DNA from 3 places in the Serratia sp. AS12 genome. Region 1 is predicted to be linked to each of the others. Evidence: predicted binding sites of a transcription regulator. Region 1 holds the regulator's gene; each other region holds the start of a gene.
What was found. Region 1 encodes PhoB, which activates phosphate uptake and scavenging genes when phosphate is short. Its sites were predicted from a motif close to CTGTCATAAAACTGNCNNAT; they were not measured.
Positions count from the first base shown of each region.

Region 2: pstS (phosphate ABC transporter substrate-binding protein PstS) is a predicted target of PhoB. The motif match lies at 3,006-3,025, and genes of this name have one in related genera.
Region 3: opgB (phosphatidylglycerol--membrane-oligosaccharide glycerophosphotransferase) is a predicted target of PhoB. The motif match lies at 3,630-3,649, and genes of this name have one in related genera.

Region 1 covers NC_015566.1:1,065,746-1,076,147, reverse strand. Annotated here, with positions in the region: gene proY (proline-specific permease ProY) at 29-1,435, opposite strand; gene brnQ (branched-chain amino acid transport system II carrier protein) at 1,507-2,826, opposite strand; gene SERAS12_RS04965 (cobalamin-independent methionine synthase II family protein) at 3,275-4,381, opposite strand; gene SERAS12_RS04960 (PstS family phosphate ABC transporter substrate-binding protein) at 4,596-5,534, opposite strand; gene phoR (phosphate regulon sensor histidine kinase PhoR) at 5,551-6,867, opposite strand; gene phoB (phosphate response regulator transcription factor PhoB) at 6,892-7,581, opposite strand; gene sbcD (exonuclease subunit SbcD) at 7,805-9,037, shown strand; gene sbcC (exonuclease subunit SbcC) at 9,034-10,402, shown strand, end outside.
Region 2 covers NC_015566.1:5,421,992-5,432,393, forward strand. Annotated here, with positions in the region: gene glmU (bifunctional UDP-N-acetylglucosamine diphosphorylase/glucosamine-1-phosphate N-acetyltransferase GlmU) at 1-414, shown strand, start outside; gene glmS (glutamine--fructose-6-phosphate transaminase (isomerizing)) at 626-2,455, shown strand; gene SERAS12_RS25065 (hypothetical protein) at 2,504-2,884, opposite strand; gene pstS (phosphate ABC transporter substrate-binding protein PstS) at 3,102-4,142, shown strand; gene pstC (phosphate ABC transporter permease PstC) at 4,232-5,188, shown strand; gene pstA (phosphate ABC transporter permease PstA) at 5,190-6,080, shown strand; gene pstB (phosphate ABC transporter ATP-binding protein PstB) at 6,135-6,905, shown strand; gene phoU (phosphate signaling complex protein PhoU) at 6,920-7,654, shown strand; gene SERAS12_RS25095 (ABC transporter substrate-binding protein) at 7,824-8,663, shown strand; gene SERAS12_RS25100 (amino acid ABC transporter permease) at 8,744-9,457, shown strand; gene SERAS12_RS25105 (amino acid ABC transporter permease) at 9,459-10,199, shown strand; gene yieH (6-phosphogluconate phosphatase) at 10,210-10,402, opposite strand, start outside.
Region 3 covers NC_015566.1:3,411,019-3,421,420, reverse strand. Annotated here, with positions in the region: gene SERAS12_RS16030 (AMP nucleosidase) at 1-903, opposite strand, end outside; gene opgB (phosphatidylglycerol--membrane-oligosaccharide glycerophosphotransferase) at 1,167-3,470, opposite strand; gene SERAS12_RS16020 (ABC transporter substrate-binding protein) at 3,768-4,499, shown strand; gene SERAS12_RS16015 (ABC transporter substrate-binding protein) at 4,568-5,503, opposite strand; gene SERAS12_RS16010 (ABC transporter permease) at 5,530-6,297, opposite strand; gene SERAS12_RS16005 (ABC transporter ATP-binding protein) at 6,294-7,034, opposite strand; gene SERAS12_RS16000 (TenA family protein) at 7,031-7,711, opposite strand; TPP riboswitch at 7,774-7,876, opposite strand; gene SERAS12_RS15995 (LLM class flavin-dependent oxidoreductase) at 8,036-9,058, shown strand; gene SERAS12_RS15990 (SDR family NAD(P)-dependent oxidoreductase) at 9,086-9,820, shown strand; gene SERAS12_RS15985 (GlxA family transcriptional regulator) at 9,898-10,402, shown strand, end outside.

The DNA of each region.
Region 1 (10,402 bases):
CACCGGCGCATGGCCGGTGTTTTTATTTTTAATCCTGCTGCTGCGCCAGCACCGCCCGCTTTTTCTGGCGGTTGACCTTGAAGTAGTAACCCGCCAGCAGCACCACAACCCACACCAGACCGGCGTAAAGCGATACGCGGGTAGTTGGGAAGTAGCCTATCAGACCAATGATGAACGCCAGGAAGATAATCGCAATCACCGAGGTGAACACGCCGCCGCGCAGCGGGAACGCCAGCTTTTTCACCTGCTCTTTGCTCAGACTGCGGCGGAAGGCAATCTGCGAGCACAGGATCATGATCCACACCCACACGGTGGCAAAGGTAGCCAGCGAGGCAATCACCAGGAACACGTTTTCCGGCATGATGTAGTTGAGATACACCGCCAACAGCAACGCCAGCATCATCACCAACACCGTGACCCACGGAATGCCGCGCTTCGACACCTTGCTGAACATCTTCGGCGCATGGCCCTGTTCGGCCATCCCGTGCAGCATGCGGCCTACGCCGAACACATCGCTGTTAATCGCCGACAGCGACGCGGTGATCACCACAAAGTTGAGGATGCCCGCAGCCACGGTAATTCCCATGTGCTGGAAGGTCAGCACAAACGGGCTGCCGTTGGTGCCCACCTGATTCCACGGATAAATCGACATGATGACGAACAGCGTACCGACGTAGAACACCAGGATGCGCCACGGCACCGAATTGATGGCCTTGGGAATCGACGTTTTCGGGTCCTTGGCTTCACCGGCGGTGATACCGATGATCTCGATGCCGCCATAGGCGAACATCACCAGTTGCAGCGACAGGATCATGCCGATAAAGCCATTGCTGAAGAAGCCGCCGTTGGACCACAGGTTATGGATACCTGTCGGTTGCCCGCCGTTGCCAATCCCCCAAATGATGATGCCGATACCGGCGGCAATCATGATGATGATGGTGGCGACCTTGAAGAACGAGAACCAAAACTCCAGCTCACCGAACACCTTCACGCTCATCAGGTTGATGGCACCGATCACCAGCACCACGCTCAGCACCCAAATCCAGTGCGGCACCTCGGGGAACCAGACGCCCATATAAATGCCGAACGCGGTCACGTCGGCGATGGCGACGATCAGAATTTCAAAACAGTAGGTCCAGCCGGTGATATACCCGGCCATCGGGCCAAGGTAGTCCTGCGCGTAGCGGGAGAATGAGCTGGCCTGCGGGTTGTTGACCGACATCTCGCCCAAAGCGCGCATGATGATAAAGGCGACGATACCGCCAATCAGGTACGCCAGCAAAACGCTCGGGCCGGCCATTTTAATGGCATCCGCCGAACCGTAGAACAGGCCGGTGCCGATGGCCGATCCGAGAGCCATAAAGCGGATATGACGCGTGCTGAGACCGCGCTTCAGCTTATTGGCCGCAGGGGCGGAGGGTGACTGTTGTTGCATGAAAATAACCCGTGTTTTTTAAACGTAAAAAAGCCACGGACAAGTCCGTGGCCCAAAATTCAGCCGGGGGATTATGGGTGCGCGGTCACTTCAGAACGCGTACAAACCCGGTCATAAATCGCGACCAACACCAGCATCAGCAGAGAAGGCGACAGCCATGCCAGCCCCTGCGCAGCCAATGGCAGGTGATTGGTCCACTCCGGCAACAGGTGCTGGAAGGCGGACGCTTTCACCGCGTCAAGGATACCAAACAACAAGCTGACCAGCATCACCGGCGCCACGATACGCGTCGCGCTGTTCCACCAACGCAGGGTGAAGCTCAATACCACCAGCACGATACACGGCGGGTAAATCGCGGTCAGCACCGGGATAGAGATCTGGATCAGATGGCTCAGGCCCAGATTGGAAACCACCATCGAGAACAGGCCCAGAATAAAGACCAACGTCTTATAAGAGAACGGCAGGTACTGAGCAAAGAACTCGGCGCAGGCACAGGTCAGGCCTACCGCAGTCACCATGCAGGCAATGAAGATCAGCGCCGCCAGGAAGAAGCTGCCCAACCCACCGAAGGTATTTTGCACATAAGCGTGCAGGATCACCGCGCCGTTGGTCGCGTCCGGCACCAACACGCCGCTGCCGGAACCCAGCTTGAACAGGCTCAGGTAAACCAGCGTCAGGCCCACACCGGCGATCAGACCAGCCAAAATGGTGTAGCGCGTCAGCAGGCCGGCATCTTTCACGCCGCGGGAACGCGCAGCGTTGACGATGACGATGCCGAACACCAGCGCGCCCAGCGTATCCATGGTCAGATAGCCGTTGACGAAGCCGGAAGAGAAAGGAACGTGCTGATAAATGTCGGTAGCCGGAATAGGGGTGCCCGCCGGCCAAACCAACGCGGCAATGCCGAGTGCGCCGAGCGCAACGATTTTCAGCGGAGCCAGCACGTGGCCCACGGTATCGAGCAAGCGGCCCGGATACAGTGAGATGCCGATTACCAGCGCGAAATACACCAGGCTGTAGATAAACAGCGGCATGGCGCCGTCACCGGTCAGCGGCGCAATACCCACTTCAAAGGACACGGTCGCGGTACGCGGGGTGGCGAACAGCGGGCCAACCGCCAGATAGCAGACCGTCGCCAGCAGCAAACCGGCGCTGCGGCCAATCGGCGTGCTAAGGGCGTCAATACCGCCGCCAACGCGTGCCAGAGCGATAACGGTTATCACCGGCAAACCGACTGCGGTAATCAGGAAGCCGATTGCTGCGGTCCAGACGTGCTCACCGGACTGTAAACCGACCATCGGCGGGAAAATGATGTTCCCGGCGCCGACAAATAAGGCAAAGGTCATAAAACCCAGCGCCATAATATCTTTTGACGTTAAACGATGACTCATACGATGTCGTGCTGCCTGTTCAAATGAAAAAAAGTACCCGATATCGTGGTGACGTAATGCCCCCACCCGGCTGCCGGCTTGCCCTTTCATCGTGAGACCAATAAGAGCAGAAAACGCATAACGTCCGACGTTTTGTCCTTATTCGAAATTAACCACTCATGATGTTGGGCAGAGTTTTAGGAGTTATAAATGGAAGTTTAGTCCGACAACGGGGGGTAAGTTAAACGTTTATAGCGTTGAAAGGCAAGTCGTGCGACAAAAACCAGAGCTATCGACCAGATAATCTTTTGTCACCAGTCGATCATAGTGGCTATCAATAAATATACACTACATGATTTGTATCATTTTTGAGCATCGCATTCACAAACCGTGAAGCATCCGGCTTGAGACCGCGCGAAAACGCCAATAAACGATCGGTTTTCGCGTGGTCTGAACGGGATCTGCGCGCTTACCAAACCTCTCGGGCAATATTCACCACGCTTTGCAGCTTATTCCACTGCTGCTGTTCGCTCAGGCTATTGCCCTCTTCGGTCGAGGCAAACCCGCATTGGGTGCTGAGGCACAACTGGCGGCGATCGACAAACTGTGCGGCCTCCTCGAGGCGCTGTTTCACCTGTTCCGGGTTCTCCAACTCGCCGTTTTTGGTGGTGATCAGACCGAGCACCACCTGCTGTTTACCGGGTTTGATAAAACGCAACGGCTCGAATCCCCCGGAGCGCTCGTTGTCGTATTCCAGGAAGAAAGCGTCGATATTCACCTGGCCGAACAGGATTTCCGCCACCGGCTCGTAGCCGCCTTCGGAGATCCAGGTAGAGCGGAAATTACCGCGACACACGTGCAAGCCGATAGTCAGATCGTCCGGCTTGCCGGCGATCGCCGCATTCAGCACGTCGGCGTAGATCTTCGCCAGACGATCCGGATCCTCACCGCGCTCGCGGATCTGCCGCCGTTGATCGTCCGAACACAGATAAGCCCAGACGGTGTCATCCAGTTGCAGATAGCGGCAGCCTGCATCATAAAACGCCTTGATCGCGTCACGGTAAGTCTGCGCCAGATCGTCGAAATAGACATTCAGATCCGGGTAAACCCGGCTGTCGATGGCCTTGCGCCCGCCGCGAAAGTGCAGCACGCTCGGGCTGGGAATGGTCATTTTCGGCACCGCATCGCCGGCCGTCGCCTTCAGGAAACGAAAATCCGCCAGCATCGGGTGCTGGGGATTAAAGCCCAATTTACCGACCACCTTGATGCTGCGCGCGCGGGTTTGCACGCCGTTGAACTGGATCCCCTGATCCGCATCATAACCTTCCACGCCGTCCAACCCTTCCAGGAAGTCAAAATGCCACCACGCACGGCGGAATTCGCCGTCCGTCACCACCGCCAAACCGAGGTCTTTCTGTTTTGCCACCGCCAAACGGATCTGCTCGTCTTCAACCGCGCGCAGCCGGGCGGCATCGATTTCACCCTGCTGGAACTGCTGGCGAGCGGTTTTCAGCGCCACAGGGCGCAACAGGCTGCCGACAACGTCAGCGTGAAAGGCATGGTTGCAATCGCACATATTTATAACTCCCGGTGACAGGCAAAGGATCGAGCCTCTTTGCTTCAATGATTGACAGTGTGAACTATTACGCTGGGTTATTATGGACATCCAGACGGCTAAAATTAGCATTGAGGAGCATCCTGTCACGCCGCTTGTCGGGCGGCAATGGAAGAATTTTCATTGGTGTTGAGAGAAATTCATGTTGGGCGCCACGCAACCGCCCGTTGGAAGGTTACTTCAGGCCCAGCGCCAGCCGGGTTTTGCGCAGTGTATCGGATGGCAGCGGCAGGTAACCGTCATGATTAACCAGCTTTTGCCCGGCATCGGACAGCACGCGATCGAGAAAAGCGGCGGTCAACGGCTCCAGCGGTTGGTTGGGGGCTTTATTGATGTAAATGTACAGATAGCGCGACAACGGGTAACTGCCGTTGCTAACGTTGGTGTCATTGGGGATGACATAGTTTTCGCCCGACTCCGCCAGCGGCAGCAGACGCACGCCACTGGCGCGAAAACCGATGCTGGCGTAGCCAATGCTGTTCAGCGAACCGGCCACCGCCTGCACCACCGAGGCCGAACCGGGCAGCTCATTGACCCGCGGCATAAAATCGCCACCGCACAGGGCGCGCAACTTGAAATAGCCGTAGGTGCCGGAGGCGGAGTTACGCCCGAAACGTTGGAGGTCGCGCTGTTGCCAACTGCCGGGCAACCCCAGCTCCCCCCAACGCATCAGCGGCCGGCTTTCACCGCAGCGCCGGGTAGCGGAGAAAATACGGTCGAGCTGCTGCAGGTTCAGACCGCGCAACGGATTGTCCTGATGCACCAGCACCACCAGCGCATCCACCGCTACCGGCACGGCCAGCGGCGCATAGCCATAACGGTGTTCGAACGCCGACACTTCCGCCGCCTTCATCGGCCTGCTCATTGGCCCAAGCTGCGCTGCGCCCGCCGCCAGTGCGGTAGGCGCGGTTGAAGAACCGGCGGCCTGGATCTGCAAATTGACGTTAGGATAATGCTGACTGAAGTCCTGCGCCCACAGCGCCATCAGATTCGCCAGCGTATCGGAGCCGACGCTCGACAGGTTGCCGGACAGCATACCGTCCGGCTGCGCCAGTGCGCCGCGGCTCACCAGCAGCACCAGGCACAGCAACAGCCATCGGGTGATTCGGATCATGCCAGCCTCTCGCGCGTTAATTTTTCACCGCATTCTCTGATAAAGCTGCAGGAACAATCAACCGGTTAGGCAAGGTAAAGATGAAACGGGTGCCAATCCCCTGTTCGCTGAGGATCTCCAACCGCGCATCGTGGTGGCTGAGCGCATGCTTGACGATCGCCAGCCCCAGCCCGCTGCCGCCGGTCTGGCGTGAACGGGCTTTATCGACACGGTAGAAACGCTCGGTCAGGCGCGGAATATGTTCGGCGGCGATACCCGGCCCGTTGTCGCTGACCTGGAACTGCGCGCCATTTGGCGTCTGTTGCCAGCTCACCTCAATATTGGTGCCCTTCGGCGTGTGATTGACGGCGTTATACACCAGATTCGACACCGCGCTGCGCAGTTGGTCATCGTTGCCGAACACCTTGAGCTGCTCGTTCACCCGGAAGGTAATCTCATGGTTGCCGCCGCTCAGCGACTGCGCCTCACGCTGCAACACCCGCAACATCAACGGGATATCGACCCGCTCGTTCATATCGACGTTAGGCGCCGCCTCAATGCGCGACAGCGTCAACAGCTGTTTGACCAGCCCGTCCATGCGCCGGGTCTGCTCTTGCATGGTGCCCAGCGCCTTACCGCGCAGCGAGCCGTCCAGCTCCTCGTCGCTCATCATCTCCAGGTAGCCCTGCAATACCGTCAGGGGTGTACGCAACTCATGGCTGACGTTGGCGAAGAAGTTGCGGCGCGCGCCTTCCAGCTGACGCATTTGGGTGACGTCGCGCGCCACCATCAACAGTTGCCCTTCCGAATAGGGCATCACGCGGAACTCGACGTAGTGCTCGTTATTGAGTTGCAGCGTCAGTGGCCGCGTGAACTCCTGCTGTTGCAGATAGTGGCTGAACTCCGGGTAACGCAGCAGATTAAGGATGTGTTGGCCGTTGTCTTCCGGCCAGCGGAATCCCAGCAGATGCTGCGCCAACCCGTTGCACCAGAAGATATTGCCTTCAACGGTGGTCATCACCACCGCATCGGGCAGCGATTCCGCGCCGCTGCGAAAGCGTTTGATCAACAGCGCCAGTTCACGGCGACGGCGACGGTTGCGCTGCTGCATCTGGTACAGGCCGTAAAACAGCGGCTCCCAGCTCCAGCGCCCAGGCGGCGGCGTCATGCTGCGATCGACCCACAGCCAGTGGGAAAGTTTGAGTTGGTTGTAGAAATTCCAGACCAGCGCCGCCAGCACGGCGACCAGCAGCAGCCAGGGCAAATAGCCGAAAATCAGCCCCAGCAACAAGGCAGGTAAACAGAAAAGAGCCAGCTCCAGGGCCAGCCTCTTCCAGGAAAGGCGTTCTAGCACAGCATATTCTCCAGCGCGACGCGATCAGTAACGCGTTGAGAATCGGTAGCCGGTGCCCCGAACGGTTTGAACCATTTTGTCATGACCAGTGGTCTCTAACGCCTTACGGAGCCGGCGGATATGCACGTCAACGGTGCGGTCTTCCACATAAACGTTAGTGCCCCAGACGTGATTAAGCAACTGTTCGCGGCTATAAACACGTTCCGGATGGGTCATAAAGAAATGCAGCAATTTGAACTCGGTCGGCCCCATATCCAGCGCTTGCTCATTAGCCATTACGCGATGCGAGGAAGGGTCCAGGCTCAGCCCCTGCATTTCAATCACTTCTTCCACCGCCATCGGTGAAATGCGGCGCATTACCGCCTTGATGCGCGCCACCAGCTCCTTCGGCGAGAACGGCTTGGTAATGTAATCGTCCGCTCCCACTTCCAGGCCGCGTACCCGGTCTTCTTCTTCACCGCGTGCGGTCAGCATCATCACCGGGATATCGCGGGTCAGCGCTTCACGCTTCATGTGTTTGATAAACTGGATACCGGAACCGCCGGGTAACATCCAGTCGAGCAACACCAAATCAGGGAACGGCTCAGACAGGCGCGTCACGGCGCTGTCATAATCCTCGGCTTCCAACGGTTGGTAACCATTCTGTTCCAACACAAAGCACACCATCTCACGGATCGGCGCTTCGTCTTCCACCACCAGTATGCGTCTTGCCATCGTCAATCCTGCCAATGTGTTAGCGATCACAGTTGATTGCGGGCGCCATTATGCGTCAGTTTTGTGACACTTTTATGAAAAAACCAGCCTGTTATAGCCAGTAAGCATAGCGATTATTTCCAACTGCAAAGAAAAATCATTCAGTTGTCATAATCATTGCGTCACGACAGGAGAGTCTGCCCCCTTTATAATCCCCCCATTAGTTTATCGCCCCGGGAGTGTCATGCGCCTGATCCACACCTCTGACTGGCATCTTGGCCAGTACTTTTTCACCAAAAGCCGTGCCGCCGAGCACCAGGCTTTTTTACGCTGGCTGATCGAGCAAATTGAACAGCAACGGGTGGATGCGCTGATCGTCGCCGGGGACCTGTTCGACACCGGCTCGCCGCCGAGCTACGCCCGCGAGCTGTATAACCGCTTTGTGGTGGAGTTGCAGCATACCGGCTGCCAACTGGTGGTGCTGGGCGGTAACCATGACTCCGTGGCAACCCTGAATGAATCGCGTGAATTGCTTTCTTGCCTGAATACAACGGTGATCGCCAACGCCCAAAGCGACATCGGGCAGCAAATCCTGGTGCTTAACCAGCGCGACGGCCAACCGGGTGCGGTGTTGTGCGCCATCCCGTTCCTGCGCCCGCGCGATCTGACAACCAGCCGCGCCGGCGAATCGGGCGGGCAAAAGCAGCAGGCGTTGCAAGAGGCGATCGCGGAACACTACCAGCAGCTCTACCAGGCGGCCTGCGCACACCGCGATGAACTGGGGCTCACCTTGCCGATTGTCGCCACCGGCCACCTGACCACCATGGGCGTTACCACCTCCGATTCGGTGCGCGATATTTACATCGGCACGCTGGATGCCTTCCCGGCACAGGCGTTTCCGCCAGCCGACTACATTGCGTTGGGGCATATTCACCGGGCGCAAAACGTCGCCAAATCCGAGCATATCCGCTACAGCGGTTCTCCTATCCCGCTCAGTTTCGATGAGCTGGGCAAACCCAAAAGCGTGTTTATGGTGGATTTCGCCGATGGTGCCCTGCAGCAGGTCACCGCACTGGATATCCCCAACTTCCAGCCGATGCAACTGATCAAAGGTGATTTGGCGCAGATCGAACAACAATTGCGGCAGTTCGCCGATTATCAGGGAGAACTGCCGGTATGGTTGGACATCGAAGTGGCGACACAAGATTACCTCAGCGACATTCAGCGCCGTATTCAGCTGCTGGCGGATCAACTGCCGGTGGAGGTGGTATTGCTGCGCCGCAGTAAAGAGCAGCGCCGCCAGGCCCTTGAACAGCAGGACAAGGAAACGCTCAACGAACTGAGCGTCGATGAGGTCTTCGAGCGGCGGCTGGCGCAGGAGACGGAAATCACAGAGCCCCGCCAGCAGCGGATGCGCCAAATGTTCCATCAGGTGGTCGAGACCGTGCGGCACAACGACGAGGAGCCGACCCAATGAAAATCCTGAGCCTGCGGCTGAAGAACCTCAATTCATTGCAGGGCGAGTGGAAGATCGATTTCACCGCCGAGCCTTTTGCCAGTAATGGGCTGTTCGCCATCACCGGGCCAACCGGCGCGGGTAAAACCACCCTGCTGGATGCTATCTGCCTGGCGCTGTACCACCAGACACCGCGCCTCAACGTGACACCGAGCCAAAACGAACTGATGACTCGCCACACCGCCGAATCGCTGGCTGAGGTCGAATTTGAGGTCAAGGGCGTCGGCTACCGCGCCTTCTGGAGCCAACGCCGAGCCAAAAACGCGCCGGACGGCAACCTGCAAGCGCCAAAGGTGGAACTGGCACTGCGTGAAGACGGTAAAATCCTGGCGGATAAAGTCCGCGACAAGCTGGATCTGACCGCCGCGATCACCGGGCTGGATTTCGGCCGCTTCACCAAATCGATGATGCTGTCCCAGGGGCAGTTCGCCGCCTTCCTCAATGCCGATGCCAATGACCGGGCCGAACTGCTGGAAGAGCTGACCGGCACCGAAATCTACGGCCAGCTTTCCGAACGGGTTTTCGAGCAGCACAAACAGGCCAAAGCCGATCTGGACGCCTTGCATCAACGCGCCAGCGGCATTGAACTGCTGAATGACGAACAACGTCAGCAATTGGAGAGCCAGTTAGTTGAGCTGAGCGCGCAGGAAACCGCCCTCAGCGGACAGGCCCGGCAACAGCAACAGGCGCTGAACTGGTTGCAACAGTGGCAGCAAACGCAGCTCCGGCAGCAGGAATACCAACGCCAGTTGAGCGTTGTGCAACAGGAGCAGGCTGCGGCCGAACCGCAGTTGCAACAGTTGGCGCGCAGCGAACCGGCTGAGAAACTGCGGCCGCTGCATAACGACCGTCACCGTTGCCGCAGTGAGCAGCAGGCGCTGCAACAGCAGATCGCCCAAATGGCGCAGCAGCAGGAGCATCAGCTTGCGCAGATGGCGCCATTGCAGCAGGCAGTGGAAAAAGCGCGCGCCGAGCAACAGGCGCAAGCCGAACGCCAGCAGACCCAGCAGCGGCTGATCGACGAGCAGATCGTCCCGCTCGACCACCAGATTGCTCAGTTGCAAAAAACGCAGACGGAATTGCAGCAGGCGTGCGACAACGCCGCCCGGCAGTGCCATCAGCAGAAAACGGATCTGGAGCAGTTAAACGTTCAACGCAGCCAACTGACCGCACAGGCCGGGCAGCATCGGGAGAAGCTTAACGGTCTTACCGCAGCGCTGATGGCGCAGCAACAACAGCAAAATGCGCTGGAAGCGCAGTCACCGCTGGCGGCGCTGCGTCAGCGTCAGACCGCGTTGGCCGAGCTGCGCCCGGCACGCCAGCAAC
Region 2 (10,402 bases), 1.1 Mb from region 1:
CTGGCAGCGGAATGCACCGTGGGTCCCTTTGCCCGCCTGCGTCCTGGCGCTGAGCTGGCGGTGGGTGCCCATGTCGGCAACTTCGTCGAAATGAAAAAGGCGCGTTTGGGCAAAGGTTCTAAAGCGGGCCATCTGAGCTACCTGGGCGATGCTGAAATTGGCGACGATGTGAATATTGGTGCCGGTACCATCACCTGTAACTATGATGGCGCCAATAAGCATAAAACCATTATCGGCGACGGCGTGTTTGTCGGTTCCGATACTCAACTGGTGGCGCCAGTGTCTGTCGGCAAAGGTTCTACCATTGCCGCAGGCACTACGGTGACCCGTGATATCGGCGAGGATGAACTGGTGCTGAGCCGCGTCAAGCAGGTGCATATCCAGGGCTGGCAGCGTCCGGTCAAGAAGAAGTAACAACTTAGACTCCCTCTCCTTTTGGGAGAGGGCCGGGGTGAGGGGGCTGACGGCTCCTCACCCTGTTTTGCCCTGTGCTTTGGTGCAGAGTGCAGGGCAAAACATAATAATCCCCATTCTCTACAGGCTCGGGGACGCACGGTAAAAACCGGCAAAATCAGGTCAAGACATCGAAAGCGCCCCGAAAGGCGTTTAATTAGGAATACAACTGATGTGTGGAATTGTAGGCGCAGTAGCGCAACGTGATATTGCAGAAATTCTGTTGGAAGGGTTACGCCGTCTCGAGTACCGCGGTTACGACTCCGCCGGTCTGGCGGTGGTTGATGCCGAAGGTAACGTAAGCCGTTTACGCCGTGTAGGCAAAGTCCATAAACTGACCGAAGCCGCAGAACAACACGAACTGCACGGTGGCACCGGTATTGCTCACACCCGCTGGGCAACGCACGGTGAACCCACCGAAGCGAACGCGCACCCGCATGTTTCTGATTACATCACCGTGGTGCATAACGGCATCATCGAAAACCACGAACCGCTGCGTGAATTGCTGATCGAGCGCGGTTATCACTTCAGCTCTGAGACCGACACCGAGGTGATTGCACACCTGGTGCATTGGGAACAGCGCCAGGGCGGTACGCTGCTGGAAGTGGTGCAGCGCGTGATCCCACAATTACGCGGCGCCTACGGCACCGTGGTCATGGACAGCCGCGATCCTAGCGTGCTGGTGGCTGCGCGTTCCGGTAGCCCGTTGGTTATCGGCCGTGGTGTGGGCGAAAACTTTATCGCTTCCGATCAGCTGGCTCTGCTGCCGGTAACCCGCCGCTTTATCTTCCTGGAAGAAGGCGACGTGGTGGAAGTGACCCGCCGCACCGTCAGCATTTTCGACAAACAGGGGAACGCCATCGAGCGCCCTGAGATCGAATCCAAAGTGCAGTATGACGCCGGTGACAAAGGTGCTTACCGTCACTACATGCAAAAAGAGATCTACGAACAGCCGCTGGCGCTGAAAAACACCCTGGAAGGGCGTTTCAGCCACGGTCAAATTAATCTGAGTGAGCTGGGTCCGCGCGCCGATGAATTGCTGGCGAAGGTGCAACATGTGCAAATCATCGCCTGCGGCACCTCCTATCACTCCGGTATGGTGGCGCGTTACTGGTTTGAAGCGTTGGCCGGCGTGCCGTGCGACGTCGAAATCGCTTCTGAATTCCGCTACCGCAAATCTGCGGTGCGCCCGGGCAGCCTGATCATCACGTTGTCACAGTCCGGTGAAACCGCCGATACCCTGGCGGCGTTGCGTCTGTCTAAAGAGTTGGGTTATCTCGGTTCCCTGGCGGTGTGTAACGTGGCCGGTTCTTCGCTGGTGCGTGAGTCCGATCTGGCGCTGATGACCAAAGCCGGCACTGAAATCGGCGTAGCTTCTACCAAAGCCTTCACCACCCAGCTTGCGGTGTTGTTGATGCTGGTGGCGCGTTTGGGTCGTCTGAAAGGCATGGCGGAAAGCGTTGAGCATGAAATCGTGCATGCTCTGCAGGCGTTGCCGGCGCGTATCGAACAGATGTTGTCGCTGGACAAAAACATTGAAGCGCTGGCGGAAGGTTTCTCCGACAAGCATCACGCGCTGTTCCTTGGCCGTGGCGATCAGTACCCGATCGCCATGGAAGGCGCACTGAAGCTGAAAGAGATCTCTTACATTCATGCGGAAGCCTATGCGGCGGGTGAGCTGAAACATGGCCCGCTGGCGTTGATCGACGCCGATATGCCGGTCATCGTGGTGGCGCCGAACAACGAACTGCTGGAAAAACTGAAGTCCAACATCGAAGAAGTGCGCGCACGCGGCGGCCAGCTGTACGTGTTCGCCGATCAGGATGCCGGTTTCGTCAGCAGCGAAGGCATGACCATCATTCCATTGCCGCACGTGGAAGAAATCGTGGCGCCCATCTTCTACACCGTGCCGTTGCAGCTGCTGTCCTATCATGTGGCGCTGATCAAAGGCACCGACGTTGACCAGCCGCGTAACCTGGCGAAGTCCGTCACGGTAGAGTAATCAGCTGCTGTTATGTTTGAAAAGCCGGCCTGAGCGCCGGCTTTTTTATCATTTAATCTTGTTATTCAGGTCTTGTACCGAGCGTTTCAGATCGCTGATTTCGCTTTGGGCATGGTCTTGCCCTTGTAACTTACGTTTCAGATTGTCTATTTCGCTGTTTTGATTTCGGTTCTCGCTTTCCATATCGCTCAGCTTGTCTTGCAGTTTCTTGATGGTCTGTTCCTGAAGCCTTAATTGCTCTTTGAAGCCGTCTAAATCTCCAAGCTCATAATTGGAAATAATGTAGCCTTGGTCGTAATGGCTCCAAAGAAGGATCTTATCGGTACTGCCGCTGGATTGCTTGCTGCGCTGTAATCCATCCGCCGCCGTGGCGTTGGCCATAGCCAGCAAACAAAGGCTAACCGTTGACAATATAAGTATTTTTTTCATATGCAGTCCCTTTGCCTGGGCAAGATATAACAGAATGTTTCAGGTGAAATAATAGCCTAATCAAGGTGTTAATTGTACTCTTGGTTCCGTGTAATATAACTGTCATATTTCGTACATTTTACTGTCACCAAACTGTCCTATTTTCCCTCCTGCAGCAATACTTACTCTGATGAAAACGACTTGAAGTCGATTTTTGAATATCCCATTAGGAGGGATTATGAAACTGATGCGTACCACCGTCGCCAGTATTGTGGCAGCGACTTTCTCCCTGACCGCCGTGTCCGCGTTCGCTGCTGCCAGCCTGACCGGTGCAGGTGCGACATTCCCCGCTCCGGTGTATGCCAAGTGGGCAGATTCTTATCAGAAAGAAACCGGCAACAAAGTTAACTATCAGGGGATCGGCTCCTCTGGCGGCGTGAAGCAAATCATCGCCAACACCGTTGACTTTGGTGCTTCTGATGCCCCGTTGTCTGACGACAAACTGGCGGCAGATGGCCTGTTCCAGTTCCCTACCGTGATCGGCGGCGTAGTGCTGGCCGTTAACATCCCGGGCATCAAATCCGGTGAATTGACTCTGGACGGCAAAACGCTGGGTGATATCTACCTGGGCAACGTGAAGAAATGGAATGACCCGGCAATCACCAAGCTGAACCCGGGCGTCAAGCTGCCGGATCAGAATATCGCCGTGGTACGTCGCGCTGACGGTTCAGGCACCTCTTTCGTGTTCACCAGCTACCTGTCTAAAGCCAACGCGCAATGGAAAGAGAAAATCGGCGCAGGCTCTACCGTTAACTGGCCAACTGGTCTGGGCGGCAAAGGCAACGACGGCATTGCCGCGTTCGTACAGCGTCTGCCAGGCTCTATCGGCTACGTTGAATACGCTTACGCCAAGCAAAACAACCTGGCTTACACCAAGCTGATTTCTGCCGACGGCAAGCCGGTCAGCCCAACCGAAGAGAGCTTCAGCGCCGCCGCTAAAGGCGTGGACTGGAGCAAAACTTTCGCTCAGGACCTGACTAACCAGAAAGGCGATGGTGCGTGGCCAATCACTTCCACCACCTTCATCCTGGTGCACAAAGAGCAGAAAAACCCGGCTCAGGGCGCAGAAGTGCTGAAGTTCTTTGACTGGGCGTACAAAACCGGTGCCAAGCAGGCCAACGATCTGGATTACGCCTCTCTGCCTAACGAAGTGGTTGAGCAGGTGCGTGCAGCATGGAAAACCAACGTAAAAGACAGTTCCGGTAAAGCACTGTACTAAAGAACGCAGGGGCGCGGGTTCACCGCGCTCCAGCCTATTTTGCAGGGCTCACCCATTGAGCTCGCCAGGGTTAAAACAGAGAGTGATCTATGGCTGAGTACAAGCCGACCATTAAAGCACCGAGTAAAAATGGTGATGTCATCTTCAGCGCGCTGGTCAAACTGGCGGCGCTGATTACCCTATTGTTGCTGGGCGGCATTATTGTTTCGCTGATTTTCGCCTCCTGGCCGAGCATGCAGAAATTCGGCTTCTCTTTCCTGTGGACCAAAGAATGGGACGCGCCTGCCGAGCAGTTCGGTGCGCTGGTTCCGATTTACGGTACCGTCGTCACATCGTTGATTGCCCTGATTATTGCCGTACCCGTGAGTTTCGGTATCGCGCTGTTCCTGACCGAGCTGGCGCCAAACTGGTTGAGACGCCCACTGGGCATCGCTATTGAGCTGCTGGCGGCAATCCCGAGTATCGTTTACGGCATGTGGGGCCTGTTCGTGTTCGCGCCGCTGTTTGCCGAATATTTCCAGACTCCGGTTGGCGACGTGTTGTCCGGCATTCCGATTGTCGGCGAGCTGTTCTCCGGTCCGGCGTTCGGTATCGGTATTCTTGCTGCCGGGGTTATCCTGGCGATCATGATTATTCCTTATATCGCCGCCGTCATGCGCGACGTGTTCGAACAGACTCCGGTGATGATGAAAGAGTCCGCCTATGGCATCGGCTGCACCACCTGGGAGGTGATGTGGCGTATCGTACTGCCGTTTACCAAGAATGGCGTGATTGGCGGCGTGATGCTGGGACTGGGCCGCGCGTTGGGGGAAACCATGGCGGTGACCTTCATTATCGGTAACACCTACCAGCTCGACAGTGCTTCACTGTATATGCCGGGTAACAGCATTACCTCTGCGCTGGCCAACGAATTCGCCGAAGCGGAATCGGGAGTGCATACCGCCGCGCTGATGGAACTGGGCCTGATTCTGTTTGTTATCACCTTTATCGTCCTGGCGTTGTCGAAGTTGATGATCATGCGTCTGGCCAAGAAAGAGGGGCGCTAACGTGGCGACTATGGAAATGCAAAACGACGTGGCGCTGTTAGAAAGCCGCCGCAAAATGCAGGCCTGGCGCCGCCAGAAGAACCGGTTGGCGCTGTTCTTGTCGATGGCGACCATGGTATTCGGCCTGTTCTGGCTGGTGTGGATCCTGTTCTCCACCGTGACCAAAGGCATCGACGGCATGTCGCTGGCGTTGTTCACCGAAATGACGCCGCCGCCGAACACCGCAGGCGGTGGCCTGGCGAACGCCATCGCCGGTAGCGGCTTGTTGATCCTGTGGGCTACCGTGTTCGGTACGCCGCTGGGCATCATGGCCGGCATTTATCTGGCGGAGTACGGTCGTAAATCCTGGTTGGCGGAAGTCATCCGCTTTATTAACGATATTTTGCTGTCGGCGCCATCGATAGTCGTGGGCCTGTTCGTCTACACCATTGTGGTGGCGAAAATGGAGCACTTCTCCGGCTGGGCCGGGATCATCGCGCTGGCTTTGTTGCAGGTACCGATCGTTATCCGTACCACTGAGAACATGTTGAAGCTGGTGCCGGATACGCTGCGTGAGGCGGCTTACGCGCTGGGTACGCCGAAATGGCGCATGATTTCTGCCATCACGCTGAAAGCCTCGATCTCCGGCATTATCACCGGCGTGTTGCTGGCCATTGCGCGTATCGCCGGGGAAACCGCACCGCTGCTGTTTACGTCGTTGTCGAATCAGTTCTGGAGCACCGACCTGATGCAGCCGATCGCCAACCTGCCGGTCACCATTTTCAAATTCGCCATGAGCCCGTTCGCCGAATGGCAACAGCTGGCCTGGGCCGGGGTGCTGTTGATTACCCTGTGTGTACTGTTACTGAATATCTTGGCGCGTGTGGTTTTCGCCAAGCAGAAGCATTCATAAAATTTTGAGCGCTGCCGTGGCGGCGCTGATGAAAAGAGAGAAGTCTTGATGAGTATGGTTACTGACGCTTCCAGCAGCAAAATTCAGGTACGCGATCTGAACTTCTACTATGGCAAATTCCATGCGCTGAAAAACATCACGCTGGATATTGCCAAGAACAAGGTCACCGCGTTTATCGGTCCGTCCGGCTGTGGCAAATCCACTCTGCTGCGTACTTTCAACAAGATGTACCAGCTGTACCCCGAGCAGCGTGCTGAAGGCGGCATCCTGCTGGATGGGCAGAACATTCTGACCGATAACTCGGATATCGCTCTGCTGCGCGCCAAGGTCGGCATGGTGTTCCAGAAACCGACGCCGTTCCCGATGTCGATTTACGACAATATCGCCTTCGGCGTGCGCCTGTTTGAAAAGCTGTCGCGTGCCGACATGGACGAGCGCGTCCAGTGGGCGTTGACCAAGGCGGCGTTGTGGAACGAAACCAAAGACAAGCTGCACCAGAGCGGTTACAGCCTGTCCGGCGGCCAGCAACAGCGCCTGTGCATCGCACGCGGCATCGCCATTCGCCCGGACGTTTTATTACTCGATGAGCCTTGCTCGGCGCTGGATCCCATCTCCACCGGAAAAATCGAAGAGCTGATCAGCGAACTGAAGTCTGACTACACCGTGGTGATTGTGACCCACAACATGCAGCAGGCCGCGCGTTGCTCTGACTCCACGGCATTTATGTATCTGGGCGAACTGATCGAGTTCAGTGATACTGATAACCTGTTCACCGCGCCACAGAAAAAACAGACCGAAGACTACATCACCGGCCGCTACGGTTGATTACGGGAACCCAAATGGACAACCTGAATTTAAATAAACACATTTCCGGCCAGTTCAACGCAGAACTTGAGCACATCCGTACCCAGGTGTTGACCATGGGCGGGCTGGTGGAACAGCAACTGACCGACGCCATCACCGCGATGCATAATCAGGACGGTGAACTGGCCAAACGCGTTATCGAAGGTGACGCCAAGGTCAATATGATGGAAGTGGCGATCGACGAAGCCTGCGTGCGCATCATTGCCAAGCGCCAGCCGACCGCCAGCGATTTGCGTCTGGTGATGGCGATCATCAAGACCATCTCCGAGCTGGAACGTATCGGCGACGTGGCGGATAAAATTTGTCGCACCGCGCTCGAGAAATTCTCGCACCAGCATCAGCCGTTGCTGGTCAGCCTGGAGTCGCTTGGCCGCCATACCGTGCAGATGCTGCATGACGTGCTGGATGCCTTTGCGCGTATGGATCTGGATGAAGCTATCCGGATTTACCGCGAAGACAAGAAGGTCGATCAGGAGTATGAGGGCATCGTCCGTCAGTTGATGACCTATATGATGGAAGATACCCGCACTATTCCAAGCGTGCTGACTGCGCTGTTCTGCGCCCGTTCGATCGAGCGTATCGGCGACCGTTGCCAGAACATCTGCGAATTTATTTTCTACTTCGTGAAAGGTCAGGATTTCCGTCACATTGGCGGCGATGCGCTGGAAAAATTGCTGTCTGCCGACGGCAAAGAAGAGAAAAAAGAGTAATTTTCCCCGCGAGTTACTCCCCGGAAGGCGCAGAAAACTGCGCCTTTATGCTGTTTAAAACCCTCAAAGATAAAAAGGTTATAAATATAGCTTTTTATATTATTTCCTGACCTAAGTCGCTCTTGCTAGCTTATCAGCCAGCAGGACATCACCCACTTAGGAGCTTTTCATGAAACACCGCGCTTTGGCCTTAACTCTGTTAGCCAGCCTGACCAGCCTCGCCACCGGCGCCGCACATGCGGACAAACTCGACGACATCAAGAAAGCCGGCGTAGTGCGTATCGCGGTGTTCGACAGCAACCCGCCGTTCGGCTATATCGATCCGCAAAGCAAAAAGTTGGTCGGTTATGACGTTGATGTCGCAGACGCGATCGGCAAGGCGTTGGGCGTAAAGGTTGAGCTGCGCGCCACCAACCCGGCTAACCGCATTCCTTTGCTGGTATCGAAGAAGGTCGATTTGATCGCCGCCAACTTCACCATTACCGACGAGCGTGCCAAGGAAGTGAATTTCAGCGTGCCGTATTTCGCTACCGGCCAGAAATTTATCGCCCGTAAAGGCGTGCTGAAAACCCCGGAAGACATTAAAAAGCTGCGCATCGGCGCGGATAAAGGGACGGTGCAGGAAATCACCCTGCGTGAACATTACCCAACCGCAAAAGTGATCTCTTACGACGATACTCCGCTGGCCTTTGTGGCGTTGCGTAACGGTAACGTACAGGCGATCACTCAGGATGACGCCAAGCTGGTTGGCCTGCTCGGCAACCTGCCGGCGGCGCAGAAAGCCGATTTTGAGATCTCACCGTTCAGCATCACTAAAGAGTACCAGGGCGTCGGCATTCCAAAAGGGGAAGATCGCCTGACCGCCAGCATTAACGACACGCTGATTAAGCTGGAAAAAGACGGCGAAGCGGTTAAGATCTACGACCGCTGGTTCGGCCCGGAAACCAAAACCGCCCAACCGCGCGGCGATTTCAAGATCGCGCCTTTGGATCAACAGCCAAAAGCCTGACGATCTGGAGTGCCGAGATCTGAACGGAGGGGGCGCAGCTTGCTGCGCCCCTGATGCATTTGGCAAAACAAGGATTGAACATGAATTTGGACTGGCTGCTGGCGCCTCAGTATCTGGGCTGGTTATGGGATGGCTTCCTGCTGACGCTGTGGCTTTCCGCTTGCGCGAGCCTGGCGGCCACGCTGTTGGGCTTGATACTGACGGCGATGCGTGACAGTAGCCTGCGTCCGCTGCGCTGGCTGGCGGTGGGCTACAGTTCGTTGTTTCGCAATACGCCGCTGTTGGTACAGCTGTTCTTCTGGTATTTCGCTGCCGGGCAAATCCTGCCTTCCTCCGCCATGCAGTGGCTGAACACTGCGCATCAAATCGGGCCAATCGCCTGGCCGTCGTTCGAATTTCTCGCCGGCTTCTTTGGTCTGACACTGTATTCCACCGCCTTTATCGCCGAAGAGATCCGCTCAGGTATCCGTGGCGTCGCAGGCGGGCAAAAATACGCGGCCAATGCGCTGGGGCTTACCGGCTGGCAGGCCATGCGTTACGTGGTGCTGCCGCAGGCGCTGAAAATTGCCTTTCCGCCGTTGTTGGGCCAATACATGAACGTGATAAAAAACTCTTCGCTGACCATGGCGATCGGCGTTGCCGAGTTGTCTTACGCCTCGCGTCAGGTGGAAACCGAAACGCTGCGCACCTTCCAGGCGTTCGGCGTTGCGACGGTGTTGTACATCGCCATCATTGCGTTATTGGAAGGCTGGGGCATGTGGCGACAGCAACGTAAACCCCTGGGAGGGCACTAACATGGATTTCAGCGTTATTTACGACAATCTGGGGTATTTATTATGGGGCACCTGGCCGGATGGGCCGTTGGGCGGCGCGGCGTTGACGCTGGCGATCAGCCTGATGGCCGGTGTGGCTTCGGCTGTCCTCGGCACGCTGCTGGGCGTGGCGTTGGCGATGTCGCGCGGCGTAGCCGCCGGGTTATTGGCTGCGGTGCTGGGCTTTTTCCGCGCAATCCCGGTCATCATGCTGATTTTTTGGACCTACTTCCTGCTGCCGATCCTGTTTGGCGTGGATATCCCGGAGATCACTACCGTGGTCTGCGCATTGGCGCTGATCGCTTCGGCCTATCTGGCCCATGCGGTGAAGGCAGGCATTGTCGCCATTGGTCCCGGCCAGTGGCAGGCCGGTTTATCGCTGGGGCTGACGCGTTGGCAAACGCTGCGCATGATCGTGCTGCCGCAGGCGTTGCGCATGATGGTGCCGTCGTTTATCAACCAGTGGATTTCCCTGATCAAGGACACTTCGCTGGCTTATATCGTGGGCGTCAGCGAACTGACCTTTCTGGCGACCCAGGTCAATAACCGCAGCATGGTTTACCCAATGGAAGTGTTCCTGTTTGTCGCGCTGGTGTACTTCGTGTTCTGCCTGGCGCTTGATCTGCTGGCCAATGCGGTCAACCGCCGCCTCAGCCCGCAGGTCAGGGCATTGAAACGTTCCTGGCGCTGGTGGCGCAACAAACCGCCGCTGCCGGCGAGCTGATCGGGGCCGATTAACGGGTCAACCGCCAGCCGCGTTCCCGCCATAACGCCGGAAGTTGGGCCAGATCGTCAAACGGGGTGACCAACGGGTGGTCGATAGGCTGGTTGTGCGGATCGGCGCAGAAGTAAAACACCGGAATGTCGGCGGCGATCCCGGCCTGGGCTCCGGCGGCGGAATCATCCACCAGAATACAACGCTCTACC
Region 3 (10,402 bases), 2.3 Mb from region 1:
GGCGCTGGGGCGCAGCACCGCCAGATGGTCGCAAATGGTTTTGGCATTGGACGGGCCGACGCCGATGTTGATCAGCGTAATGCCCTGGCCGTTGCGCGAAATCAGGTGGTAGGCCGGCATCTGGTGGTTTTTCCAGGCCAGATCGGACACCGCCTGTTCCGGCGCGGTGGTTTCGGGCGTGATGTAGATGCCGCCGGCGCTGGACAGCGCAATATAAGGGCTGTCCGGGTTGGCTATCTCGGCGCAGGCCCAGCGGACAAATTCATCCACATAGCGGGTGTAGTTGGTGAACAGCACGAAGGGCTGGAAATGCTCCACCGGGGTGCCGGTATAGTGCCGCAGCCGCGCCAGCGAGAAATCGGCCCGCAGCGCGTCGAAGTGCGATAGCGGAAAGGTGCTGGTGGCGTTGAACAGGCCGTCGGCGGTTTCGTCGCCGATTTGCGCCAGCTCGGTGGTGGGGAAATGCTGCGCGAGGCTGGCGCTCATCGAGCGATCCAGCATCAGGTTCGAGCCGTCAATCACATAAGGAAAAGGGATCTCCTGTTGTGAAGGCGCCACTTCGATATGGGCGTCGTAGTCGTGCGCCAGCATCGCCAGTTGCTCGGCCAAATAGCTGCGAAACAGCTGCGGGCGGGTAATGGTGGTGGTGTAGCGGCCGGTATGGGTAAAACGGCCGAAGGCGCGGGTTTTGCTCTGGCCGGATTTTTGCCCGTCCCAGCTTACGCGCAGCTCTGGATAAACGAACAGCCCAGCGGCGCGGGCCTGTATGTCGGGCACACTGCCGTGGCTGATAAAATCGCCTACCGCCTGGCGCAGCGCGGTAACCGAGGCGTCATACAGTGCTTCCAACTGGTCGATCGCCTGAGCGGGGGTAAGGCCGGTGCCGGATTGGTAACTACTCATTCTCTCTCCTTGGTTCTCCCGTCCCTGCGGCGGGAGGCATGCCGATATACCCTTCATCTTTGACGTTACCTCTGCGTTAGCGGCGAGCATGCATCCCAGTCACTGGCTTGAGTAAGTTCTTGCTGCCTTGAGGTAACGCCAACTCATTTGGTTATAGCAATTTATCACAACAGGTTAGCTGAAGCTGGGCGCAAAAGCTTTGCCGAAATGGAACCGGAGAAAAAGTAAAGCGCAGCGGCAGGGCTGCCGCTGCGACGTTGAGATCAGGAGGCCGGCTCTGCCTGTTCCACCTTCAGCGAGACCAGGCCGATGCCGCGTTTTTTCGGGGTAAAGCCGCCGCTGGCTCCTTCCTGCGGTTCGGTCGGGGCCGGTGGCGTGATGCTGATGTTTTGCGCGCCGCCGGGGTTGTTGAAGCGCAGGGTGACGGTGGTGTCCTGCTCGCCGAGCGACACGAACTGCTCTTCGTCGCCCACGCGCACCGAGATCGGCGCACCGACGTTTTTGCCGTAGGCGCGGGCGCGCAGCACCAGATCGAAGGTCGGCGGCAGCGGGGCGACATAGTCGATGTTGACCGCCGGCGCGAGGTTGGCGTCCGACCAGCGGCCCCAGTCCTCGACGCTGGACACGCCGGTAATGGCCTTCACCTGTTGCGGCATGCCCGGCAGCATAAAGGCGATGGCGTCCGCCTGATATTTAACGGCGGCGTCGTCCACCTTCAGTTTGTCGACGGCGTTCTGGTAGGCGGCAACGCTGTCCGCTGCGGGCTCGGTAAAGCTGACTTTGCCGCGGTAGCTGCCGCCCTTGGCCTGCACGATATGCGGCGGGGCGGCCAGATTGCCGGAAGCCACGCAGGTGTCGGTGCTCAGCGCCAGTTCGGGCGCCCACACCCGGCCAATCTCATAGCATTTATCCACCCAGACAAACTTTTCACCCGCCCCCAGGCCGGCGAGCTGCTTTTTCAGCGGTGTGGAAAGATAGACGTTAAACATGGGTTCGATTTTATTGTCCGTCACCTTGAGGATAAACGGCACCTTAAAGCTGATGCCGGAGAAGGTGAAACTGTTGCGCTGGGCATCCAGCTGATAATCGGAAATGCTGTTCGGGAAGCCCCATTGCTTCACCACCGCCGGTTTCCAGCCGTTGATTTTTTCTTCGATATTCAAGAAGACGGTAGCCAGCGTGGGGCTGGACAGGCTGCTGCGGCCGAGGCCGATATAGTTGTCGCCGCCCATCACGTCCAGCACAGTGGCGCCGTTGTCCAGCGTGCTGCGTTTTTCGTTATGCTGCGCGCTTTGCGGCTGCCTGCCGTCGATAATAAAGAACAGGTTGCGGCGCTTTTGTTTGGTCAGAATGTCGTAGGCGGTGTTGTTCATCGCCAGATGATCGGAAGACACCACGATCACGGTGTTTTTGAAATACTCCGACCCTTTGATTTTGTCGATCAGGGCCGCGATATGCTGCTGGCTACAGGCCACCGCGCTCAGCGAACGGTTCTCTTTGTTCTGCCGGCTATAAGATTTTTTACTGCAGCTCGCGGAGATAAACCCGTCCGGGTGGTGGGTGTCCACGGTCAGTGCAAACAGCGAGAACTTTTTGTTCTGCTGCGACAGCTCGACGAACTTGTCGAAAACCACGTCCAGCACGGTATCGTCGTACCAGCCCCAGTCATTTTTGTAGCCCGGATCGCGGACCTGTTCGCGCAATTCCTTGTAGCCGTAGGCGTGGTCAAAGCCGTGCGATTTCAGGAAAGTGTCTTTTCCGGCGAAGGCCAGTTCGGCGCCCTGATAGAAATAATTGTCGTAGCCGGCGGCTTTCAGCACGTCGCCCAGGCAGACGTTTTCCGGGTAGAAGGTGGAAACGGCGCTGGAGGCGTTGCCGTCGAACGGGGCGAACAGCGGAATGCCGCACTGTGAAGCCACCATGCCGGCAATGGTATAGCCGGTGCCCGGCAACTGTTGGGTATTGCTGAAGTCGATGCCGTTTTCACGGTGCCGATTCAGCTCGTCGGCGAGATCGGGAAAGATTTCCGGGTCGAAATAGGTGCGCTCAAGGCTTTCGGCATAGATGTACACCAGGTTCGGCGCTTTGCCCTGCAGGCTCTTTTTCGGCGCTTTGTAGTAGGTGTAAAAATCGGCGGTGTCGCCGGTAATCTGGCTTCTGAGCAGCAGCGAAATATCCTGAAAAGCCGGGGTGGTGCCGACGGAGAACAGCGCCAGCAGCACGGCGAGCACGCTGTAAACCACGCTGCTGCTTTTCGCTTTGTGCCGCACCAGGCTCCAGGCCAGCACGGCGAAAATCAGCGCCAGCACCGCCAGCAGGCCGATAAACGGCAGCACGTACTTGCTGACGCCGGCCCCTTTCATGCTGCTGGTGAGGGTGTAGATCACCGCATCGGTGATGCCGTCGCCGGTAAAATAGTTACTGGCGATCAGAATAACATTGAGGATCAGATAGCTGCCCAGCAGGATCAGCAAAATGGAAAGCCACCAGCGGTTGGCGGCGGCCTTGTTCCGGTAGATCAAAATTGAGGCTAAAAAAAGTGCAAACGAGACTAATGCTGAAACCATCCACCGTACCCTGTCTGATTAAAAAGAAAATCTTAACTGCCCTGGCAAAGGCTGCTGAACCTGTCGCAGCGCGAAAGAGGAAGGGTATAGCGCATTGAACGCGCCAGGGTCAATGCGCGTTTGCACAGCGGGGTGGCCGCCAGGCGTGAATGAACAATTTTGTGACAATATTGTGACCATAGTCACTACTGAGAGGCGTGGGCGCTGAAATATTGCTCGCCGGGCATTTGGCTCTACCATTAATGAATGGCGCTGATTGCAGACCGGCGAGGCGCATTAACCTGTTCAGGAGAAAACATGCAGAGCATTTCCACCACCGTACTGGATGATTTGGCGCCGCAGGGCGTACTGCGCGCGGCGATCAATTTAGGCAATCCGGTGTTGGCACAATGGGGGCCGGATGGGGAACCGCAAGGCGTGTCGGTCACGCTGGCCGGCGCGCTGGCGCATGAGCTGGGCGTGGCGCTGGAGCTGGTGACCTATGATGCGGCGGGCAAGGTTTTCGTCGCGCTGGAAACCGCCGCCTGGGATGTCGCCTTTATGGCCATCGAACAGGTGCGGGCGGAGCAAATTGCCTTCAGTGCCCCTTACGTCATTATTGAGGGCACCTATCTGGTGGCGCAGGAGGCGCCTTATCGACAAGTGGCCGAGCTCGACAGGCCTGGCATGCGCATTGCGGTGGGTCAGGGCGCGGCCTATGACCTGTATCTGTCGCGTACTTTAAAGCAGGCGGAACTGGTGCGGGCAGAGACTTCGCCTGCAGCGATCACCTTATTCTTCGAGCAAGCGTTGGACGCCGCTGCGGGCGTGCGTCAACCGCTGCTTGCCGCCGCTGCGGCGAACCCGGGCTACCGGGTGCTGGACGGGCATTTTACCGCGATTCACCAGGCGATGGCGGTGCCGCGCGGTAAAGAGCAGGGGGCAGCCTATGTGCGCTGTTTTGTGGAAAGATGCAAAGCCAGCGGGTTGGTGCAGCAGGCGCTGAAGCGCAGCGGTCAGGGCGATGTGACGGTGGCCCCTACGGCGTGAGGCGGTCGGCAACGGCTTTTGTGGTTCGAGGGTAGGGGCGCTGCATACAGCGCCCTTGCGGATACCCCTTAATGCAGTTCCACGGCGTATTGTTCCACCGGGGTGATTTTCTTGATCAGCTTGTTGTCGAACAGGAATTGTTCGTAAGCCTGGTAGCGCGCGGTGTCCAGCCTGGCCGGATCGGTGGCGAACAGCGGCAAGCTCGCCTGCCACGCCTGCTTGTTCAGTTCGGTGTTCAGCTCCGGATGGGTTTTGGCGAAGGCCAGCCAGGTTTCCTGTGGGTGAGCCTGCAGGTAATCGTTGCCTTTTTTCAGCGCGGCGAGGAATTTCCTGATCTTCGGCTCGGCTACCGCGTCGCGGTTGGCGACGATGATCAGTTCGTCATAGGCCGGCACGCCGTAGTCTTCGACGTTGAACACCACCGGATTTTTCCCCTGCAGTTTCAACTCCAGCGCTTCAATGTTGCGATAGCCGCCGATCACCGCATCGACCTGGCCCGCCAGCAGGGCGCTGGTCAGTTGGAAATTGACGTTAATCAGCTTCATGTCGTTCGGGTCGATATGCGAATGTTTGACCATGGTTGCCAGCGTGGCCTGTTCGATGCCGCTGACGGAATAGCCGATTTTTTTGCCTTTGAGATCCGCCGGCGAGGTGATGCTTTTATCCAGCGTCATCAGGGTATTGAGCGGTGAGTTAATCAGGGTGCCCACGCGCACTAACGGCAGGCCCTGATCGGCGAAGAAGTGCAATTGAGGCTGATAGGTGATGGCGAGGTCGGCCTGTTTTGCTGCCACCAGACGCGGCGGCAGCGCCGGATCGGAAGGGGGCACAATCTTGACCTCAAGGCCTTCGGCCTTGAAGGCGCCAATTTGCTCGGCCACCATGATGGGTGCGTGATCGGGATTGATATACCAGTCGAGCACCAGCGTCAGTTTTTCGGCGGCGGCAGCATTGCCGGCCAGAGCGGCGCTGAGCATCAGCCCGCAGAAGGTTTGCTTGATCATTTCTTACCCCAGTCGTTAAAAAGTTATCAGTCGTTTTCCGGCGCCCAGTCGATCAGGCGCAGCAGCAGCGCATTCACCGTCATCCACAGCAAGACGGTCATCAGCACCAGAATAAACAGCGCGGCAAAGCAGACGTCGGTCTGCATGCGCGCGTTGGCGTTCAGCATCACGTAGCCCAATCCCTCCGCCGAGCCGACCCATTCGCCGATAATGGCGCCGATGGGCGCGACGGCGGCGGCCATGCGCAACCCGGAACCAAAGGCCGGCAGCGCCGCCATCAGCCGCACATGGCGCAGTTGCGCCCAGGGGGAAGCGCCCATGGTGCGGGCCAGATCGAGATAATCGTTATTGACCCGGCGCAGCCCGTCAAAGAACGCGGAGGTGACCGGGAAGAAGATCACCAGTACCGCCATCGCCACTTTGGCGCTCATGCCAAAGCCGAACCACAGCACCAGCAGCGGCGCCAGCGCAAATACCGGTATCGCCTGGCTGGTCAGCACCAGCGGCATCAGCCAGCGTTGCAGCCGGGGCGAATAGATCATGCACAGCGCCAGCGCGGCGCCGAGCAATACCCCAATCCCCAGCCCGCAGGCAATTTCCGAGGCGGTGATCAGCGTGTGATAAGCAAGATAGGCGCGCCCGCTCCACAGCGCCTGCGCCACCGCAGAGGGGGAAGGCAGCAAAAAGGCGGGAATATCGCCCAACGTGATGAGCCACCACAGCAGCAGTAAACCGGCGAACACCGTCAGGCTGCGGCGCACCTGCGACAGGCGGTTTTCAATGAGCGGTTTCATTCGGCGGCCCTCATCAGTTGCTGCAACAGCTCGCCCTGGCTTTTCAGCAGATGGGGATCGTCCGGTGCGCGCGGCGGCAGGCCGCTGATGATATGTGTATCGTCAATGCCGTCGGGGTAGCGGGAGAGCACCAACAGGCGATGGCTCAGGCGGCAGGCCTCCATCGGATCATGGGTAATCAGCAGCACGGTATGCTGCGCCAACAGCTCGGCCGCCAGGGTTTGGATCATGGCGCGGGTAATGGCGTCCAGCGCCGAGAAGGGCTCGTCCATCAGCACAATCGGCTGGCGTTCATACAGCGTGCGCGCGATGGCGGCGCGCTGGCGCATGCCGCCGGACAACGCCGAGGGCAGAGCTTTGGCGTAACCGCTCAGCCCCACGCGCTCGAGCAGATGCCCAGCCCATTCCCGGTCGGCTTTTTCACCGCGCAGCCGCGCACCGAGGCTGATGTTTTCGGCGACGGTCAGCCACGGATAGAGCAGGTCCTTTTGCCCCATATAGGCGATGCGGCCGGCTATCGGCAGGCCATCGCTGCCGGTCACCTCACCGGCGGTGGGCAGCATCAGCCCGGCGATAATCTTCAGCAGGCTGGTTTTGCCCGCGCCGCTGGCGCCGAGCAGGGCGACAACGCTGCCGCCGGCAATATCGAAACTCAGCCGATCGAAAATCACCTGCCGGCCAAAGCACAGGCTGAGATCCCGCACCTGAATGCCGGGCGGCGCGATGCGGTCACTCATGAGGCGTTCAACCCCATCTGCCAGAAGGCGGACTCCAGCCGGGTGGCGGTGGTGAAAATCCCCGCAAGCTCGGTAAAGCGGCTTTCTGCGCCACGCTGGTGGCCCACGCGCTCCAGCAGATCGAGGGCTGCCTGCACGCCGGCCAGATAGTTTTTATCGCCATAGTTGCGGATCCACGAGGCGTAAGGATTGCCCTCCATCACCGTCGCCGGGTCGTCAAGCAGGCGCAGACCAATCTCGGCATAGCCTGCGACGCAGGGCATCAGCGCCGCCAGCAGATCCAGCGCATCGCCGGAGTGGCCGATATCGAGCACATAGCGGGTGTAGTTCAGGGTTTCCGCCGCCTCGGGTTCGGCGGCAATCTCGGGTTCGCCCAGCCCCCAACCGGCGCAGTAAGCCAGATGCAAAGGCAGCTCGGCGACGATGGCATTGAGCGAAGCGGTGGCCGCGCGCATCTCCGGCAGCGTGCGCAGCTTGCTCACCAGCAGGGCGTAGGCGCGGGCGAAGTGGATCAGGAACAGATAATCCTGGGTCAGATAGCGGCGGAACGCGGATTCAGGCAGCGTGCCGGCGGCCAGTTGCTGAATAAAAGGATGAGCAACGTAGTCCTGCCAGTCCGCGCCTGCCTGTTGGCGCAGCCGTCCGTAAAGACCGTTATCGAAAAGGGGAGTAAACATGGGACCTCCAAAAGTGAGTGGAGATCCGGGCGCGCTGAGGTATGAACAGGCAATGACCGAGAGAGTGATTGCCGACCCGTCCCTTCGCTGGCATGACCCAGATCAGGTTCAAAGGGTTCGGCTTGCGCCATCTCAGCCCGTAACAGGACACCCCTCGGAGGAGCCTGTTATACGATATTTGCTTTTTGATTACAATGCTCGGACGAGGGGGAACGGCGGGGGCGGCAATCGGTTCGTTTAGTGCGGTTCGCGACGATTTCTCTGGCACCGGCGGCGGCATTTTTGCACTGTAATCCGGTAATGTTGACTCTGAGGAACACTCCCATGAAGAAGATCGGCTTTCTCTCTTTTGGTCACTGGACGCCTTCGGCACAGTCCGGCACCCGTTCGGCGGCGGATGCGCTGCTGCAATCCATCGATCTTGCGGTCGCCGCAGAGGAACTCGGGGCGGATGGCGCCTATTTCCGCGTGCATCACTTTGCCCGCCAGCTCAGCTCCCCGTTCCCGCTGTTGGCCGCCGTCGGCGCCAAAACCCAACGCATTGAGATCGGCACCGGCGTGATTGATATGCGCTATGAAAACCCGCTTTATATGGTGGAAGACGCCGGAGCCGCCGATCTGATTTCAGGCGGGCGGCTGCAACTCGGCATCAGCCGCGGCTCGCCCGAGCAGGTTATCGAAGGCTGGCGCTATTTTGGCTATACGCCCGCAGAAGGCGAGACCGAGGCCGATATGGCCCGTCGCCACACCGAGGTACTGCTCGATGCGCTGCGCGGTGAGGGCTTTGCCGAGCCGAACCCGCAGCCGATGTTCCCTAATCCGCCGGGGCTGCTGCGCATCGAACCTTTCTCCGCCGGCTTGCGCGATCGCATCTGGTGGGGCGCCAGCTCCAACGCCACGGCAGTGTGGGCGGCAAAGTTGGGGATGAACCTGCAAAGCTCAACGCTGAAAAACGACGAAACCGGCGAACCCTTCCACATTCAGCAGGCCAACCAGATCCGCGCTTACCGCGCGGCATGGAAAGAAGCGGGCCACCCGCGCGAACCGCGCGTGTCGGTAAGCCGCAGCATCTTTGCGCTGATGAACCAGCAGGACCGCAGCTACTTCGGCGGCAGCGGCAAGGAAGGCGATCAGGTCGGGTATATCGACCAGCAAACCCGGGCGATTTTCGGCCGCAGCTACGCCGCCGAGCCGGAAGAGCTGATCAAACAGCTGGCGCAGGACGAAGCCATTGCCGAAGCGGACACCTTGCTGTTAACCGTGCCTAACCAGTTGGGCGTCGATTACAACGCGCACGTGATTGAGTCGATCCTCACCCATGTCGCCCCGGCGCTGGGCTGGCGTTGATGTCTTAAAAATAAAAGGAAGCTGGCCATGTCTCGTATTTTCATTACCGGCTCGGCGGACGGGCTGGGGCGCGCGGCGGCGGAAACCCTGCTGGGCGAAGGGCATCAGGTGATCGTTCACGTGCGTAAGCCAGGCCGGCTCCACGGCGTGCGCGATTTGCTGGACCGCGGTGCGCTGGCGGTTACCGGCGATTTGTCTGATTTGCAGCAGACCCGAGAGGTGGCCGAACAGGTGAACCGCCTCGGGCGTCCGGATGCGGTCATTCACAATGCCGGTGTCTTCACCGGGTCGCAGGTGCTGGCGGTCAACGTGATTGCGCCTTATCTGCTGACGGCGCTTATCGCTCGCCCGGCGCGTTTGGTGTATTTGAGCAGCAGCATGCATTTTGACGGTCGCGCCGCGTTGGAAAAGGTGGACTGGCGCGGGCAGGCCGCCGTCTCCTATTCGGACAGCAAGCTATTTGTGACGGCGCTCGCCGCCGCCGTGGCCCGGCGTTGGCCGGGCGTGGTCAGTAGCGCGGTCGATCCTGGCTGGGTGCCGACCAAGATGGGTGGCGAAAACGCCCCCGACGATCTGCGCCTGGGGCACCTGACGCAGGAATGGTTGGTCACCAGCACAGATGCGCAGGCCGGCGTTTCCGGCGGTTATTGGCATCACCAGCGCCGCCTGGAGCCGCATGCCGCCGCGCGCGATCCGGTTTTTCAGGATGCGCTGTTGGCGGAACTTGAACGCGTTACGGGCGTTGCGCTGGCGATATCCTGAGCGGAAAACCGGTGGCGGCCAGGGTGGCGTGGCATGTGCCTTATTGACTTATTTTGCTCAAATTGTATTTTAAGGCCATGCATACATTCCTGATTATCGTCCCCGAAGGGGGCATGCTGTTTGAGTCTGCGGGTATCGCCGACATCCTGATGCAGGCCAACCGCTTGAGGCCCAACGACGCTCCGCTCTATCGGATTGAGGTCGCCACCACGCAGTCTCATCGGGTAGTTCATGGGTCGTCCGGGTTGAATTTGCTGGCCGATCACCGTCTTTCCGATCTCGACCCTGAACAAAAACGTGACACTGTCATTGTCACCGGAAAGGGGGCGACCGAGGAAGAAGGCGCGTTTGTCGCAGGCTGGCTCCGTCGCGCCGCCCCCAACGCACGCCGTATCGCTTCCGTTTGCGGCGGGGCCTTGCTGCTTGCCGAGGCCGGTTTGCTCGAAGGGCGCCGGGCGACGACGCACTGGCGCTTGCTGGATACCCTGCAATCTCGTTTCCCGAAGGTGAAGGTCGAAAACGGGCCGATCTACGTTCAGGACGGGCCCGTCTGGACCTCCGGCGGCGTCAGCTCCGGTTTCG